DNA from 3 places in the Streptomyces flavusporus genome. Region 1 is predicted to be linked to each of the others. Evidence: riboswitches for the same ligand, from Rfam matches in the RefSeq annotation. Region 1 holds a riboswitch; each other region holds the start of a gene.

Evidence for each region. Region 1 has a riboswitch for cobalamin ahead of ACKTSN_RS35705 (cobalamin biosynthesis protein). Riboswitches for the same ligand answer to the same signal wherever they lie in the genome.
Region 2: linked by a shared signal. The riboswitch ahead of ACKTSN_RS15615 (energy-coupling factor ABC transporter permease) and the one ahead of ACKTSN_RS35705 (cobalamin biosynthesis protein) in region 1 are both predicted to bind cobalamin.
Region 3: linked by a shared signal. The riboswitch ahead of ACKTSN_RS16190 (ribonucleoside-diphosphate reductase subunit alpha) and the one ahead of ACKTSN_RS35705 (cobalamin biosynthesis protein) in region 1 are both predicted to bind cobalamin.

The regions. Positions count from the first base shown of each region.
Region 1 covers NZ_CP176503.1:7,575,902-7,579,168, reverse strand. The annotation lists gene ACKTSN_RS35715 (inorganic phosphate transporter) at 1-1,001, shown strand, start outside; gene ACKTSN_RS35710 (hypothetical protein) at 1,032-1,253, shown strand; cobalamin riboswitch at 1,364-1,505, shown strand; gene ACKTSN_RS35705 (cobalamin biosynthesis protein) at 1,613-2,557, shown strand; gene ACKTSN_RS35700 (cobyric acid synthase) at 2,554-3,267, shown strand, end outside.
Region 2 covers NZ_CP176503.1:3,318,622-3,321,888, reverse strand. The annotation lists gene cbiQ (cobalt ECF transporter T component CbiQ) at 1-307, opposite strand, end outside; gene ACKTSN_RS15620 (energy-coupling factor ABC transporter substrate-binding protein) at 308-652, opposite strand; gene ACKTSN_RS15615 (energy-coupling factor ABC transporter permease) at 649-1,341, opposite strand; cobalamin riboswitch at 1,372-1,555, opposite strand; gene meaB (methylmalonyl Co-A mutase-associated GTPase MeaB) at 1,616-2,617, opposite strand; gene scpA (methylmalonyl-CoA mutase) at 2,614-3,267, opposite strand, start outside.
Region 3 covers NZ_CP176503.1:3,436,100-3,439,366, forward strand. The annotation lists gene mctP (monocarboxylate uptake permease MctP) at 1-894, shown strand, start outside; cobalamin riboswitch at 1,118-1,254, shown strand; gene ACKTSN_RS16190 (ribonucleoside-diphosphate reductase subunit alpha) at 1,378-3,267, shown strand, end outside.

The DNA of each region.
Region 1 (3,267 bases):
AGGTCATCTTCGCCGCACTCGTCGGCGCGATCCTGTGGAACCTGGCGACCTGGCTCGTAGGCCTCCCGTCGTCCTCCTCGCACGCCCTCATGGGCGGTCTGATCGGCGCCACCGTCGCCTCGGCCGGCGTGGGCGCCGTGCACGGCGATGTCCTCGTCACCAAGGTGCTGATACCGGCGGTCGCCGCCCCGCTGGTCGCGGGCATCGCGGCCATGCTCGCCACCCGGCTGACGTACACGCTCGGCAGGAAGGCCGACGGCAAGGCCGCCGCGAAGGGTTACCGCGCCGGCCAGATCGCCTCCGCCGGCCTCGTCTCCCTCGCCCACGGCACCAACGACGCGCAGAAGACCATGGGCATCATCACCCTCGCCCTGGTCGCGGGCGGCTCCCTCGCCCCCGACTCCGACCCGCCGATGTGGGTCATCCTCTCGGCGGGCCTGGCCATCGCGCTCGGCACCTACCTCGGCGGCTGGCGCATCATCCGCACCATGGGCAAGGGCCTGACCGACCTCCAGCCGCAGCAGGGCTTCGCCGCGCAGACCAGCGCCGCGACGGTCATCCTGGCCTCCTCCCACCTGGGCTTCTCGCTGTCCACCACGCACTCGGTCTCCGGTGCGGTGATGGGTGCGGGTCTCGGCCGCAAGGGTGGGGTCGTGCGCTGGTCCACCGCCACCCGCATGTTCGTCGCCTGGGGCCTGACCCTGCCGGCCGCCGCGCTGGTCGCTGCCGTCGCGGAGTGGGTGACCGGCTTCGGCTCGTGGGGCACCGCGCTCGTCGCCGTCTTCCTGGTCGCCTCCAGCGCCGCGATCTGGAAGCTCTCCCGGCGCGAGGTCGTCGACCACACGAACGTCAACGACACGGCGGAGGAACCGGCCGATGTCGTGACGACCGCGATGGCCGCCGTGGCCACTCCCCCGCCCGGCGCGGCCGAGGGCCTGACGGCCACGATCCCCGCGCAGCCCACATCCGCGGACCAGGCGCCTTCCCGGGCCGCCGTCTGACCCCCCAGGTACGAAGGAAGCAGAAGCAGCATGAAGATCGACTGGGCGGCCCTCGGCTCCGTCTTCGGCGTCAGCCTCGTGGCCACCGTGGCCCTCGTGGGCCTGTTCACCCTCGGCATCGCGGGCCTGTCCCGCCGGGAGCGCGCGGCGGCGCAGGGCGACTCGGCCGCGCTCGCCGTCGCGGGGGCGTACGCCGCCTTCGCGGCATGTGCGGCGGCGGTGGCGTACGGGATCTATCTGATCGTGGCCTGAGCCCGACTTGACCGACGCGCCGGGCGGTACGGGAAATCCCGTACCGCCCGGCGCGTCGGTGTGTGGGCCTCAGCACACTCCAGCACCGCAGGTCACAGGCAAGTTGACGCCCCTTCCGGCCCCGTGGTGGACTTCCGGGGCCATGTACGGCGGCAGGAGAGGAAGCCCGGTGTGAATCCGGCGCGGTCCCGCCACTGTGACCGGGGAAGGAACTCCCCGGGAGCCAGGAACTCTCACCGCCGGTCTCGTCGAACCAGGGCGTGGACACCCTGAGTGAGGACATATCGCGATGCTCGGCTGCCGTTCGAGGTTGAGGTTCAGTACCCGGGTTCTGCCCGACCCCGCGATCGGCTGAGCCGATGCGTGCCGATCGCGTCTTCGCGTACGGCGCCGCTCTCGGTCTCCTCGGCGATCTCCTCCTCGGTGATCCGCGCCGGGGGCATCCGGTCGCCGCGTTCGGGCGGGCCGCCGGTGGGGTCGAGCGGGTGCTGTGGCGGGATCACCGCGGGTGGGGTGCGCTGCATGCCGTCGTGTGTGCGGGCTCGGCGGTGGCGCTCGGGACCGCGGCCTCGCGTCTCGTACGGTCGTCTCCCGCCGCCTCCGTGGCCCTCACCGGCGTCGCCACCTGGGCGGTCGTGGGCGGGACGTCGCTGGCTCGCGAGGCCCGGGCCATCGGCCGTGCCCTGCAGGCCGGTGATGTGGAGGGTGCGCGGGCGCGGCTGCCGCATCTGTGCGGGCGGGATCCGCAGGCGCTCGACGCGGACGGGATCGCCCGGGCGGTCGTGGAGTCGGTGGCCGAGAACACCTCCGACGCGGTCGTCGGGGCGCTGGTGTGGGGGGCCGTCGGCGGGGTGCCGGGGCTGCTCGGGTTCCGGGCCGTGAACACCCTCGACGCCATGGTCGGGCACAGGTCGCCCAAGTACCTGCGGTACGGGTGGGCTTCCGCACGCCTCGACGACCTCGCCGGGTGGCCGGGCGCCCGGCTGACCGCCGTACTCGCCGCGGTGGCCGGTCCCGATCCGCGGGGAGCCGTGCGGGCCTGGCGCGCGGACGCCGACCGGCATCCGAGCCCCAACGCCGGGCCGGTGGAGGCCTCGTTCGCGGGGGCGCTCGGGGTACGGCTGGGCGGGACCCTGTCCTACGGGGGCCGGGTCGAGCGCCGGCCCGTGCTCAACGCGTCGGCGGGGCGCGCCGTCCGGGTCACCGACGTGGAGCGGGCGGTACGGCTGTCCCGGCGCGTCGGACTGCTCGCACTCGGCGTCTGTGTCGCCGGGCGGCTGCTGACAAGGGGGCGTATGTCATGAGTGGTGGGGGTCTGCTGGTCGCCGGCACCACCTCCGACGCCGGCAAGAGCGTCGTCACCGCCGGGATCTGCCGGTGGCTGGTGCGCCAAGGCGTGAAGGTGGCGCCCTTCAAGGCGCAGAACATGTCGCTGAACTCGTTCGTCACGCGCGAGGGTGCCGAGATCGGGCGGGCGCAGGCCATGCAGGCGCAGGCGTGCCGCGTGGAGCCGACCGCGCTGATGAATCCCGTGCTGCTCAAGCCGGGCAGTGACCGCAGCAGTCAGGTCGTCCTCATGGGCAGGCCCGTGGGCGAGATGAGTGCGCGCGGCTACCACGGCGGGCGGCAGGAGCGGCTGCTCGGGACGGTGCTGGAGTGCCTCGCCGAGTTGCGGGGCACGTATGACGCGGTGATCTGTGAGGGGGCGGGCAGTCCCGCCGAGATCAATCTGCGCCGGACCGACATCGTGAACATGGGGATCGCCCGGAACGCGCGACTGCCCGTGCTCGTCGTCGGCGACATCGACCGCGGGGGCGTCTTCGCCTCGTTCTTCGGCACGGTCGCGCTGCTCTCGCGCGAGGACCAGGAGTTGGTCGCCGGCTTCCTCGTCAACAAGTTCCGCGGCGATGTGTCGCTGCTCGAGCCGGGGCTGGAGATGCTCCACGGGCTCACCGGGCGACGTACGTACGGTGTCCTGCCGTACCGGCACGGCCTCGGTATCGATGAGGAGGAC
Region 2 (3,267 bases), 4.3 Mb from region 1:
CGGCGCGCACCGGGCCCTCGTCGGCCAGGGACACGAACCCGCCCGGGCCGCCGACCTGCACGAGCAGGGTGGCCGCTCCGATCACGCAGAAGCCCAGCGGCACCCGGTACGCCCGCCACAGACGACGCCGGGGCACGCCCGCCGGACCGAGCAGCGCCACGAGCGCCGTCACCAGGACCAGGGCGGCGCCCGGCCAGGGCGGCAGCGAGATCGCGAGCAGGGTGAGACCCAGCCCGAGCACGGCCTTGTCCACGGGGTGGCGGCGGCGCCAGCGGCTGCTGTGCGCCGCCGCGTCGATGGGCAGCACTCAGACCTGCTCGTCGGCGCCGTCGGCGCCCTGCCGCTCCAGCGCCCGCTTCTCGCCCTGCCGACGCCCGCGCCGCAGCCCGAAGTAGTAGGCGAGGACACCCGCGCCGATGGCCGCCTGCAGTGAGAACAACGCCGACTCGATCTCGCCGGAAGGCGGCTCGTACAGGGGCGAGAACCAGGGCTCGTAGTCCGGCTCGATCTCGGTGACGGCCTTCTCCGCCTGCCCGTCGGCGCCCGTGAACGGCTCCTCCTCGTCGTCGCCGAGACCGAGAGCCAGCGGCAGCACCGCCAGCGCGGCGACGAGAAGCAGCAACAGGGAGTTGATCTTCGCGTTCCGGCTCATCGGGCCACCGCCTCGGGGCCGGCCTTCTTGGTGAGGAGGACACCGAGCCGGGTCAGCTCACCCCGGCTCGACTGCACCAGCAGACGCATCACCAGCACCGTGAGCAGCCCCTCGCTCACCGCGAGCGGGATCTGGGTGACGGCGAAGATGGAGCCGAACTTGCCGAGCGCGCCCAGGAATCCGCTGCCCGGGTCGGGGAAGGCGAGCGCCAGCTGCACGCTGGTGACGCAGTACGTGGACAGGTCGGCGACGAACGCGCCGCAGAACACGGCGCCCATCAGCGGCACGTCGTACCGGCGCAGCAGCCGGTACACGCCGTACCCGGCCCACGGCCCGACGATCGCCATGGAGAAGACGTTGGCGCCCAGCGTGGTCAGGCCGCCGTGCGCGAGCAGCAGCGCCTGGAAGAGCAGGGTGATGGTGCCCAGCACCGCCATGACCGGCGGCCGGAACAGGATCGCGCCCAGCCCGGTGCCGGTGGGATGGGAGCAACTCCCGGTCACCGAGGGCAGTTTCAGGGCCGACAGGACGAAGGTGAAGGCTCCGGAGGCACCGAGGAGCAGTGTGCTCTCGGGGTGCTCCCTGACCTCACGGGTGAGTGACCGGACTCCGTGGACGACGAACGGCGCGGACGCGGCGCCCCAGGCGACCGCGTGCGCAGGAGGCAGAAAACCCTCGGCTATGTGCATGGCTCAGCAGACCCTCTCCAGCACCTCGTGGATGGTTGACGTGCCTTGGCCGGTCTCCTGGCTGACGGGTACCACCGCCCGTGCTCCGCCTTCCCGGGTCACAAGGACCCAGTGGCTGCCCGCGAGGGCCGGAGCCGGACTTCCCGATCACAGTGGCGAGGGCCGCACCGGTTTTTCACCGGATTTCCCGTGCACCAAGGCGTGGTGACAGTAGTGCTCGGTCAGGGGTGGAGACAAGCGCACCCCGGGAGGCGTGCGGGCGACGGACGCCCGCTCACGCCCCGCGGGACGCGCCGTCGCCGGCCCCCTCGAAGGCGTCGAGCAGCCGCTCCGCCGCGAGCGTGGCCGTCAACTGCCCGTCCCTGACCCGCTGTTCGAGTTCCGGTGCGAGGGCCCGTACCGCCGGGTCCGCGTGCAGGCGGCCCAGCAGTTCGTCGCGGACCATGCTCCAGGTCCAGTCGACCTGCTGGTCGCGGCGCTTGGCGGCGAGCCGACCGGTGGAGTCCAGGAGGGTGCGGTGCTGCTCCAGGCGCTCCCACACGGTGTCCAGGCCGGTCGACTCACGGGCGCTGCAGTGCAGGACGGGCGGGGTCCAGGCGGCGTCCTTGCCGTGCATGAGGCGCAGGGCGCCCGACAACTCCCGTGCCGCGGCGCGGGCGTCGCGCTCGTGCGGGCCGTCCGCCTTGTTCACGGCGATCACGTCCGCCAGCTCCAGGACGCCCTTCTTGATGCCCTGCAGCTGGTCGCCGGTGCGGGCCAGGGTCAGCAGCAGGAAGGAGTCGACCATGTTGGCCACCGCGGTCTCCGACTGGCCGACGCCGACCGTCTCCACCAGCACCACGTCGTAGCCCGCGGCCTCCATCACCACGATCGACTCGCGGGTCGCCTTGGCGACGCCGCCGAGCGTGCCGGCGGTGGGGGAGGGGCGGATGAACGCCGCCGGGTCGACCGCCAGGCGCTCCATCCGCGTCTTGTCGCCCAGGATCGAGCCGCCCGTACGGCTCGACGACGGGTCGACGGCGAGCACGGCGACCCGGTGGCCGAGCGAGGTGAGCAGGGTGCCGAACGCGTCGATGAACGTCGACTTGCCCACGCCGGGCACCCCGCTGACCCCGATCCGCCGCGCCTTCCCGCTGTGCGGCAGCAGCTCGGTCAGCAACTCCTGCGCCAGCGCCCGGTGCTGGGGCCGGGTGGACTCGACGAGGGTGATGGCCCGGGCCACCGTCGCCCGCTTCCCGTCGAGCACGCCCTTCACATACGCGTCGAGATCGATCACAGCTCGTGTCCGAGGCCGGCCGCCAGCCGCCGCAGAAGGTCGTGTGCCGCGTCCGGGATCACCGTCCCCGGCGGGAACACGGCCGCCGCGCCCATCTCCAGCAGGGTCGGCACGTCCTGCGGCGGGATCACTCCGCCCACCACGATCATGATGTCCGCGCGCCCCTCCGCCGCCAGCTCCTCGCGCAGCGCCGGTACGAGCGTGAGGTGGCCGGCGGCCAGCGAGGAGACGCCCACGATGTGCACGTCCGCCTCCACCGCCTGCCGGGCGACCTCGGCGGGCGTCTGGAACAGCGGGCCGACGTCCACGTCGAAGCCGAGGTCGGCGAACGCGGTGGCGATCACCTTCTGGCCGCGGTCGTGGCCGTCCTGGCCCATCTTGGCGACCAGGATGCGCGGGCGGCGGCCCTCGGCCTCCTCGAAGGAGTCCACGAGCGCGCGGGTGCGGTCGACGGACGGGGACTCGCCGGCTTCGCCTCGGTACACGCCGGAGATCGTACGGATCTGGCTCGCGTGCCGTCCGTACACCTTCTCCAGGGCGTCGGAGATCTCCCCGACGGTCGCCTTGGCGCGGGCCGCGTGCACCGCCAGCTCCAGCAGGTTGCCGTCGCCGCCCGCGGCCCGGGTCAGCGCGTCCAGCGCGTCCCGGCA
Region 3 (3,267 bases), 4.1 Mb from region 1:
GGCGGGCTCGTACCGACCGACGGCTCGCAGTGGACGTACGCCACCCTGGCGCTGGGCTCGGCGCTCGCGCTGTTCATGTACCCGCACAGCGTGACGGCCGTGCTGTCCAGCCGCAGCCGGGACGTCATCCGCCGCAACTCCACGATCCTGCCGCTGTACTCGCTGATGCTCGGTCTGCTCGGTCTGCTCGGTTTCATGGCGATCGCGGCCGGCATCAAGGTGGAGAACGGCCAGCTGGCGATCCCCCAGCTCTTCGAGAACATGTTCCCGGACTGGTTCACGGGCGTCGCCTTCGCGGCGATCGGCATCGGCGCGCTGGTGCCGGCGGCGATCATGTCGATCGCGGCGGCCAACCTCTTCACCCGGAACATCTACAAGGACTTCCTGAAGCCGGACGCCACGCCCGCACAGGAGACCAAGGTCTCCAAGCTGGTGTCCCTGCTGGTGAAGGTGGGCGCGCTGATCTTCGTCCTCGGCATGGACAAGACCGTCGCGATCAACTTCCAGCTCCTGGGCGGCATCTGGATCCTGCAGACCTTCCCGGCCCTGGTCGGCGGCCTGTTCACCCGCTGGTTCCACCGCTGGGCACTGCTCGCCGGCTGGGCGGTCGGCATGATCTACGGCACGGCCGCCGCGTACGGCGTGGCCTCGCCGACGCAGAAGCACTTCGGCGGCTCGTCGGCGGAGATCCCGGGGATCGGGGAGATCGGGTACATCGGCCTGACGGCGTTCGTCCTGAACCTGGTCGTGACGGTGGTCCTCACCTTCGCCCTGAAGGCCGCCAAGGCCCCGGAGGGCATCGACGAGACGAGCCCGGAGGACTACACGGGGGAGGCGGGCGACCCCGGAGTCAAGGCGGAACTGCCGCCGGCAACGGCGGGGGCAAGCCACTGACGCAGGGGAGCTGTCCAAACTAAGGGGCGCGGGGCTGTATCGACATGCGGCTCCGCCGCGTGGGCGCGAACACCCCCACAACCCGCAGCGGGCCGCCGACATCAAGAACCACGGCGGCCCGCTGTCGTACCTGACGACATCACTCTCCTCACCTACCAGTTGACGCTCTGAAACCAGCAGGACACAACATCTGGGGGTGCTCCGCGAGCCCGGCACAAGATGTATGCTCATGCTCGCTGTCGCCGCAGGGGAATCCGGTGCGAATCCGGAACTGTCCCGCAACGGTGTACTCGTACACGTATGCCCGCATGCCGTCGTACGAGAGTCAGTCCGAGGACCTGCCGACAGTGCGCCCGGCCATCCGGCCCGGGTGCCATGACGTCCGGGCCTCGTGGAATGGGCCGGTGGACGCGACGCCGTGTGCGCTCGTGAGCTGCCCCCTGCCCTCCGCAAGGCCCCGTGCCGAGCGAGGGAGAGCCCCACGTGACCATCGCGCCAGCCGAACCGGCTTCAGCCTCAGTGCCTCCGGTCGAGAGCGACGGTCCGGGAGCCGCGCTGCTGCGGACCCTGACCGAGCTGACCGCCGACCTCCCCGACGCCGACCCCGGACGGGTCGCCGCCGCCGCGCTGCGCGGCCGGTCTGCTCGGGGGGCCTTCGACGAGGTCAACGCAGAGCTGCGCGAGCTGGCCACGGAGGCGGCCGCCGGCCTCATCTCCGAGGACCCCGCCTACTCCCGGCTGGCCGCCCGCCTGCTGACGATCAGCATCGCCGCCGAGACCGCCTCCCAGGGCGTCACGTCCTTCACCGAGTCCGTCGCCGTCGGACACCGCGAGGGCCTGATCGCCGACCGCACCGCCGAGTTCGTGCGCATCCACGCCGACCGCCTCGACGCTCTCGTCGACCCCGAAGCCGACGACCGCTTCGGCTACTTCGGCCTGCGCACCCTGCACAGCCGCTATCTCCTCCGGCACCCCCACACGCGCAAGGTCGTCGAGACGCCCCAGCACTTCCTGCTGCGCGTCGCCGCCGGCCTCGCCGAGGACGACACGCCCCGGTCCGTCGACGAAGTCGCCGCGCTCTACAGGCTCATGAGCCACCTCGACTACCTCCCGTCCTCCCCCACGCTCTTCAACTCCGGTACGCGGCACCCCCAGATGTCGTCCTGCTACCTCCTGGACTCCCCCAAGGACGAGCTGGACTCCATCTACGACCGCTACCACCAGGTCGCCCGCCTCTCCAAGCACGCCGGCGGCATCGGCATCGCGTACTCCCGCATCCGCTCCCGCGGCTCCCTGATCCGCGGCACGAACGGCCACTCCAACGGCATCGTCCCGTTCCTGAAGACCCTCGACGCCTCGGTCGCCGCGGTGAACCAGGGCGGGCGGCGCAAGGGTGCGGCGGCGGTCTACCTGGAGACCTGGCACTCCGACATCGAGGAGTTCCTGGAGCTGCGTGACAACACCGGCGAGGACGCCCGGCGCACCCACAACCTGAACCTCGCGCACTGGATCCCGGACGAGTTCATGCGCCGGGTCGACACCGACGAGCAGTGGTCGCTGTTCTCGCCGTCCGACGTGCCCGAGCTGGTCGACCTGTGGGGCGAGGAGTTCGACGCGGCGTACCGCAGGGCGGAGGCAGCAGGCCTCGCCAAGAAGACCATCCCGGCCCGTGACCTCTACGGCCGGATGATGCGCACCCTCGCGCAGACCGGCAACGGCTGGATGACCTTCAAGGACGCCGCCAACCGCACCGCCAACCAGACCGCCGAGCCGGGTCACGTGGTCCACTCCTCCAACCTCTGCACGGAGATCCTGGAGGTCACCGACGACGGGGAGACGGCGGTCTGCAACCTGGGGTCGGTCAACCTGGGCGCCTTCGCCGACCCGGCGACCGGCGGCATCGACTGGGAGCGGCTGGACGCCACCGTCCGTACCGCCGTCACCTTCCTCGACCGCGTCGTGGACATCAACTTCTACCCGACCGAGCAGGCGGGCCGGTCCAACGCCAAGTGGCGTCCGGTCGGCCTCGGCGCGATGGGCCTGCAGGACGTCTTCTTCAAGCTGCGCCTGCCCTTCGACTCACCCGAGGCCAAGGCCCTTTCCACCCGCATCGCCGAGCGCATCATGCTCGCCGCGTACGAGGCCTCCGCCGACCTCGCCGAGCGCAACGGCCCGCTGCCGGCCTGGCAGAAGACCCGTACCGCGAAGGGTGTTCTGCACCCCGACCACTACGGCGTCGAGCCGGCCTGGCCGGAGCGCTGGGCGGCGCTGCGGGCGCGTATCGCCGAAACGGGCATGCGCAACTCCCTGCTCCTGGCCATCGCGCCGACCGCCACGATCGCCTCGATCGCCGGTGTGTACGAATGTATCGAG